2 regions of the Arthrobacter sp. P1_H7 genome follow, and region 1 is predicted to be linked to the other one. Evidence: riboswitches for the same ligand, from Rfam matches in the RefSeq annotation. Region 1 holds a riboswitch; the other holds the start of a gene.

Region 1 (3,668 bases):
GGAAGACGGTTCCTATCCTGGCGATCAGCTGCTGGGCCTTCCACCGGTAGGGATCGGGTCCGGCGTCGTCGCGTAAGCGACCAGTGGCGCGACCACTGGAGTGACCAGTGGCGGGACTGCTCAGCTCCGCCGCGGCCGCGACCGTTCCCGCAACGGGCCGCAGGAGCCCGGCCAGCGTCAGCGCCAGGGTGGACTTCCCCGTGCCGTTCGCTCCGGTGATGGTCAGGGCCTCGCCGGCGCGGACCTGGACCGAGACCCCGGACTGGACCGGGCGCGGCGCGATGGTGCGGAACCCGTCGCGCAGCCCGGCCCGCCGCGGCCGCTCGCGGGACACTGCGAGCCCTTCGGCCGCGAGCAGAACGTGTCCCGCGCCCCGCGCCGGCAGCCGCATCCGCGTCGCCGGGACGTGGCCCGGCACCCAGACGCCCGCACCGATGAGCATGTCCCGCGCCTCGGCCAGGACCCGGTCCGGGGGCCCGTCGATTAAGACCGCGGAGTCCGTGGCGGACCCTGGCTGCAGCACCACGATCCTGTCCACAAGGTCTTTCCAGACCCCCACCCGGTGCTCCACGACCACCAGCGTGGCGCCCGTCTTGTCCAGACAACGGCCGACGGCGTCGCGGACCTCCAGGACGCCCGCGGGGTCGAGGTTGGCGGTCGGCTCGTCCAGCAGCAGCAGCCCTGGCCGCATCGCGAGGATCCCGGCCAGCGCCAGCCGTTGCTTTTGTCCACCGGAGAGGGCCGACGTCGGATGGTCCAGCGGCAGCCGGCCCAGCCCGACGTCGTCGAGGGCCTCGCGCACGCGCGGCCAGATCTCCGCTGCCGGGACGGCCAGGTTCTCCGCCCCGAAGGCGACGTCGTCGCCGAGACGGGACAGCACCACCTGTGTTTCCGGGTCCTGCTGCACCAGCCCGGCGCGGCCGCGCTGCGCCCGTGGCGCGGCGCCGTCGATCAGCAGGCTGCCGGTCTCGTCTGTGTTCTCGGCTTCGCCGGAGTCGCCGGAGTCGCCGGCCGCGCCGTCGCCCAGCACGCCGGCCAGGGCGTGGAGCAACGTCGACTTGCCGGCGCCGGAGGGCCCCAGCAGGAGCACGCGCTCCCCCGGCCGGATGCCCAGGTCAAGGCCGCTGACCGCGGGCCGGGTCCGTCCGGCGTGCCGCCAGCCCCAGCCGCGGGCCGTGACAGCGGCCGGCCGGACGCCCGGTGAAGATCTCATGGTTCTCTGCAGGATTCCGCGACGGGGCTCAGGAGAAGACGGGCTCCGTGGCGGCCTTGCGGGAGGCAAAGGAGCCCAGCACTCCGGTCTTCGCCAGGCCGCGGGTGGCGAGCCAGGCCAGTCCGCCGGCAATCACTGCGCCGGAGATCGTGGTGAAGACGATGTAGGCGAGCTTGTCGCCGGCTTCGTAGGCGATGTTCCAGCCCCACGGCAGGAAGGAATCGTTCAGGCCGCAGAAGAGGCCCGCGCCGGCGCCGGCCAGCACGGAGACGGGCAGGTTGAACTTCTTGTAGAGGAAGGCCGCGAAGACCAGTTCGGCGCCGAGGCCCTGCAGGATGCCGGAAATCAGCACCGTGGTGCCGTACTGCGAGCCCATGATGAGTTCGCCCGTGGCCGCGACGGTCTCGCAGAAGAGCGCGGCGCCCGGCTTGCGGATGATGAGCATCCCCAGCACCGCCGGGATCATCCACCCGCCGGCGTAGAGTCCGCTCAGCGGCGGGTAGACCGCGTTGACCGGAGTCGAGATCAGGTTCGCGCCCTGGGACCAGGCCCAGAAAATGACGCCGCCGGCTACGGCGATCAACGCGGCCACCACAATGTCCACCACGCGCCAGCTGAAGTTGCGCCGGGCGGATGAACGGCTGGCGGAACCATGCTGTGCTGAAATATCTGTCATGTCGTCCTCCTGAGGAACAGGAGGGGAGGGTGCTCCGGCCGGACTCGGCTTCCGCCGCCCTCCGCGCACCCTGAGAACTCGACTCCCTTGCGCCGGTACTAACCGGATCAGGTTCGAGGGTCTGCGGCTGTCCGCACTCTCAGCGCCCACCAAAGGTTTCCCCGGATTTTGCCGGCGATGCCCGACGGCGGCGCTCCCCTGTCGTAATTGTTTTCGCCCTTGTGGGCTGGCTCAGTTTACACCCGGACGGCCGGGTTTTCAGTGGGGTGCCGTCACAATCGTGGACCGGACTGCGGCGGTCCCGGCGGCCGGGAAAACCATCTTGGTAGAGTCGTCGTGTCGGACACCCGGACCCGCCAGCGGGCGGCCTCATCACCCACCGGAAAGCTGGAATATTTTGTCGCACTCACCGGCCACACAAGGTCCCTCCGGGGAATACGATCCCGATTCGAGGGAGCCGCAGCCGCAGGGTTCCCTGGCGGCGCTCATCGGCCGCGTGCTGGCCGAGATGGAGGCGCTCCAGTTCGCGTCGTTCAGCAAGGATGACGCCCTGGACCTCGGGCTCCTCCTTGTCGAGCTGGGCAGGCAACGCTCGCTGCCCATCGCCGTCGACATCACCAAAGGCGAGCAGGTGCTCTTTCACGCCGCGCTGGACGGCGCCACACCGGACAACGAACGCTGGATCAACGCCAAGAAGCGCACCGCCATGCGGTACGAGGTCCCGTCCCTGCTGGTGGGCCTCCGGGCCCGCGCTGCAGGCGGAAGGATCGAGGACAACGCCTGGTGGGACCAGTCGGAGTTCGCCGCCCACGGCGGGGCGTTCCCCGTCTACGTGCGCGGCACGGGTGCCGTTGCCGTTGTCACCGTCTCCGGCCTGCCCCAGAAGACGGATCACGAACTGGTGGTCGAGGCCCTGCGGATGGTCCTCACCCCGGAACGCTAGGCTAGGGGAAAAACCGTTCCCGTCCCAAGGAGACCGAAGAATGAACATCCTCATCAAGCTGCTCGGCACCGGCGTCAGCCTCCTCGCCGGCTTTGCCGGCACCAAGCTCGTGGACACCATCTGGGAGAAGTCGACGGGCAACAAGCCGCCCAAGGGCCAGGAGGACGACGTCCCCACCACCCTGCGCTCGGCCCTGACCTTCGCGCTGATCTCCGCATCGGTCAGCGCCATCATCCAGGTGCTCGCCAACCGCGGCACCCAGCGCGCGATCACCCGCTTCGCGAAGACCCAGGACATCGTCTGACCGGACCCGACTAGCCGCTGTCCCGGCCGCTGCGGTCGAAGCGCTGGCCACGGCGCCGGCCAACGGGTTCAGCGGCCGGCTTCGTCGTCGTCCGCTCCGTGCGTGGCCGCCTGCCGGGCGGCCTTCTGGACTACGGCCTCGAGCTCATCGGAGCTCAGCAGCTCCGGGTGCAGGTGCTTGGTCCGGTAGCCGGCCCGGCCCACCATGTGGGCGGACACGGGGACGGTGAGCAGCTGGAAGAGCCAGGCCACCAGCAGGACGGGCCACACCGACCAGGTGCGCATCTGCAGGCCGAGCGCCGCCAGCAGCAGGAACAGGCCGAGGACCTGCGGTTTGGTGGCCGCGTGCATCCTGCTCATGAGGTCCGGGAACCGCAGCAGCCCGATGGCGGCGGCGAGGGACATCAGGGCACCGGTCACCATGAACACGCCGGAGACGGCGTCGATCACTATGTCAGGATTCACGGACGCCCTCCCGCCTGTCGGCCACGAACCGGGCTACGGTGACCGAGCCGACGAAGCCGATCAGGGAA
Region 2 (3,668 bases), on a different contig from region 1:
GGGGTGCTCCCCGGGGGCGCCGCCGGCCAGGAATTCCCGGTGCAGCGTGGAACCGACCTCGGCGTAGAGCCAGAAGCACGGCAGTGCCGCCGCCACGAGGACCCCGTAGCTGCCGGACACCGAGGCGGCCAGCAGGTGGTCCACATACGATTTCGTGACCGGGCCCAGGGTGGAGTCCGTGGGGCGGGTGCTGAGCCAGGAACGGTGCAGCTCGGATTCGACTTCCAGGCAGGTCTGCGCCGAGCGGGCCCAGAACAGCTGCTCGGCCTCGGTGGGGGCAATCGCGGCGGCCCGGGCCAGGACCCGGGAGTAGCCGTTGAGGTAGATGGCGTCCTGGGCGAGGTAGTACGCGAACTCGTGCTCGGGCAAGGACCCGTCGGCCAGTCCGCGGACGAAGTCCAGGGCGTAGATGGCTTCAAGATCGCCCGCGGCTCCTGCGCGCAGGGCTGCGGCGAACTCCCCCGCTGCCGGAACGTGTCCGGCCGGGCGGCACTGCCCGTCGCGGAGTTGCTGCCCGTCCTGGAGTTGCTGCAGGTGGTGGAAGTGGTGGACCGGGCCGTTGCCGGTGCCGACGTCCAGGACCGAGGCTTCGCGGAGCGCGCCCAGCAGCCACGGCTTGACTTCCCGCAGCGCCGCTTCCCAGTCCCCCACCCGGGCCTGCACGGTGGCCATGGCCGAGGACAGGGAGCAGCCGGTGCCGTGGCTGTTGCGCGTCGCGATCCGCTCCCCCGGCACCACCACCGTTTCCTGGCCGAGCACGCCGCCGGTGTTGACCAGCGCATCCGGGCAGCCGTCCGCGGCGTCGTTGCCTGCGGCGGCGGCGTCGGAGTCCCCGGGCTCGCCGCCCTGGAGGTGGCCGCCCTTAACCAGGACGGTGGTGCCGGTCAGGGCGGCCAGCCGCTTGCCCTGCGCCAGGGCCTCGGCCCAGTCGGCCGCGACGGGTTCCTTGAGCAGGATGGCGAGTTCAGCGAGGTTGGGCGTGATGAGGTCCGCCAGCGGCAGGAGGGACTTCAGGGCGGCCTCGGCCGATTCCTGCAGGAGCCGGTCACCGCTGGTGGCGACCATCACCGGGTCCAGGACGACGACGGCGGGGCGCACCTTTTCCAGCCAGCTGCGGACGGCGTCGATCACGGCCGCGTCACCGAGCATGCCGATCTTGACCGCGTCGATGCCGATGTCGTCGCTGATGGCGTCCAGCTGCGCCGTGAGGAACGCTGCCGGGGGGACGTGGACGGCGCGCACGCCCTGGGTGTTCTGCGCTGTCAGGGCGGTGATGGCGGCCATGCCGTAGCCGCCGTTCGCCGCGATGCTCTTCAGGTCGGCCTGGATTCCGGCCCCGCCGGAGGGATCGGAGCCGGCGATGGCCAGCACGCGGGGAATGCGCGGCGGCGCCGGCAGAGGCTCGCTGTGCAGAAAATTGGCCGGCAGAAACTCGCCGGGCAGGAACTCGGACGGATTCGATCTCGCGGACAAGGCAGACATCCCTTCGCCGGTGCTAACCGGACAGGTTCAACGGGTCTGGATCTCAGCCGGCCCGATGCCCGGCACCCCGTGTCAGTGTTCCAGCCTAGCCGCTGCCACCCTGTGGCCCCGTTAACGCACGGGCGGGCCCGGGCCTGGGCGGACGTTTGTTACGCCCGCTTGGACCCGGACCCGCAGCCCGACCAGTCGAAAGGGTGACCGGTCGGGGACGTGGTCAGTCGCGGAGGACTACAGCTCCGACGCCGGCACGCCGACGCCGAGGATGATCGGCTCGTTGCCGGCCGGGACGGACGCAGGCCTGGCCGCAGCGGGAGCCTTGGCCTCGTGAACCGATCCGGCCGCGGCCGGCCGGGTTGCCTCGCGGTGTTCCACGGAGGTTTCGTTGGCCGCGCCCTGGGCGCGGCTTGCACTCCGGTTGCGGCGCCCGCGGCGGCCGCGCGTGGTGTCGGCTGTGCGTGACGCCGGCGCCTCCGCAACGCGCACGGCCGACGGCGCCTCGGGCGCCGTGGCTTCCGGGGCGGCAACAGCCGCTGCCTGGCCGGCCGTCAAGTCCTCGGCCTGCTTGCCGGCCTCGGCCTCGCCCAGGTTGGCGAAGGCCTCGGTCAGCAGGTCCAGGGTCAGGGCAGGTGACGGCGCGTCCTCGGCGTGCTCGACGAAGGGCAGGGCCACCTGCTCGCCGCCAAACGTCAGCACCGTTGCGGGGCGGCCGGCTGCCTCGTCGGCGGCTGCGAGCTGCGTGACGGCGTCGACGGCGGCCTGGCGGGCCCCGGCGTCGCTGGCTGCGGCTGCCTCCCCGTCGTGCAGGTGCGCGGCGTGCGCCGCGGCAGCGATGTTGGCCAGCGCGGCACGGGTGGCTTCGGCCTTGGCGTGGCGTTCGGCCTCGGTGGGCTCGGCGTGGGCGGGTGCGGGTGCGGCCGGCGCGGTCTCCGCGCCCTGGCCTCCCCTGCCGCGGCGACGGCTCTTGCGTTCCGTGCGGGCAGCAGGCTGCGCCTCGGTGCGCGGCACGTAGTGCTCCGCGGCGACCGTGTTGGCGCGGCGGTGTTCCACCGGCTCGTCGTGGGTGACGATGCCGCGGCCCGCACACGTTTCGCACTGCTCGCCGAAGACTTCCAGCAGCCCGGTGCCCATCCGCTTGCGGGTCATCTGCACGAGGCCCAGCGAGGTCACCTCGGCCACCTGGTGCTTGGTCCGGTCCCGGCCCAGGCACTCCACCATGCGGCGCAGCACGAGGTCGCGGTTGGATTCGAGCACCATGTCGATGAAGTCGATCACGATGATGCCGCCGATATCGCGCAGGCGCAGCTGCCGGACGACTTCTTCGGCCGCTTCCAGGTTGTTTTTGGTGACGGTTTCCTCGAGGTTGCCGCCGGAGCCGGTGAACTTGCCGGTGTTGACGTCCACCACGGTCATGGCTTCGGTGCGGTCGATCACGAGCGAACCGCCAGAGGGCAGGAAGACCTTCCGGTCCAGGGCCTTGTGGATCTGCTCGTCGATGCGCCAGGCCGCGAAGATGTCCGTGTCCTTGGTCCACTTCTCGAGCCGGCCCACGAGGTCCGGTGCGACGTAGGTGACGTAGGCCTCGATGGTGTCCCAGGCTTCCTCGCCGGAGACGATCAGCTTGGAGAAGTCCTCGTTGAAGACGTCCCGGACCACCTTGATGGTCAGGTCAGGTTCGCCGTAGAGCAGCTCGGGGGCGAGGATCTTGGTGGACGTCGACTGGCTCTCGATGCCTTCCCACTGCGCGCGGAGGCGGTTGATGTCGTGGGTCAGCTCTTCCTCGGACGCACCCTCGGCCGCGGTGCGGACAATGACGCCCGCGTCCTCGGGCAGGCGGTCCTTGAGGATCCGCTTGAGGCGGTTGCGTTCGACGTCGGGCAGCTTGCGGGAGATGCCGGTCATGGAACCGCCGGGCACGTACACGAGGTACCGGCCGGGCAGCGAGATCTGGCTGGTGAGGCGGGCGCCCTTGTGGCCAACCGGGTCCTTGGTGACCTGGACGAGCACGGAGTCGCCGGACTTCAGCGCGTTCTCGATCCGGCGCTGCTTGCCCTCGAGGTTGACGGACTCCCAGTTCACTTCACCGGCGTAGAGCACGGCGTTGCGGCCGCGGCCGATGTCGACGAAAGCGGCTTCCATGGAGGGCAGCACGTTCTGGACCTTGCCCAAGTACACGTTGCCGATCAGGG

Evidence for each region. Region 1 has a riboswitch for thiamine pyrophosphate ahead of AC1DXI_RS11920 (ECF transporter S component). Riboswitches for the same ligand answer to the same signal wherever they lie in the genome.
Region 2: linked by a shared signal. The riboswitch ahead of AC1DXI_RS07625 (bifunctional hydroxymethylpyrimidine kinase/phosphomethylpyrimidine kinase) and the one ahead of AC1DXI_RS11920 (ECF transporter S component) in region 1 are both predicted to bind thiamine pyrophosphate.

Annotation. Positions count from the first base shown of each region.
Region 1 is NZ_JBFUCO010000010.1:217,118-220,785, forward strand. It holds gene AC1DXI_RS11915 (ABC transporter ATP-binding protein) at 1-1,213, opposite strand, end outside; gene AC1DXI_RS11920 (ECF transporter S component) at 1,242-1,889, opposite strand; TPP riboswitch at 1,956-2,099, opposite strand; gene AC1DXI_RS11925 (heme-degrading domain-containing protein) at 2,287-2,832, shown strand; gene AC1DXI_RS11930 (DUF4235 domain-containing protein) at 2,873-3,136, shown strand; gene mnhG (monovalent cation/H(+) antiporter subunit G) at 3,205-3,558, opposite strand; gene AC1DXI_RS11940 (MrpF/PhaF family protein) at 3,590-3,668, opposite strand, start outside.
Region 2 is NZ_JBFUCO010000005.1:259,664-263,331, reverse strand. It holds gene AC1DXI_RS07625 (bifunctional hydroxymethylpyrimidine kinase/phosphomethylpyrimidine kinase) at 1-1,482, opposite strand, end outside; TPP riboswitch at 1,465-1,562, opposite strand; gene AC1DXI_RS07620 (Rne/Rng family ribonuclease) at 1,711-3,668, opposite strand, start outside.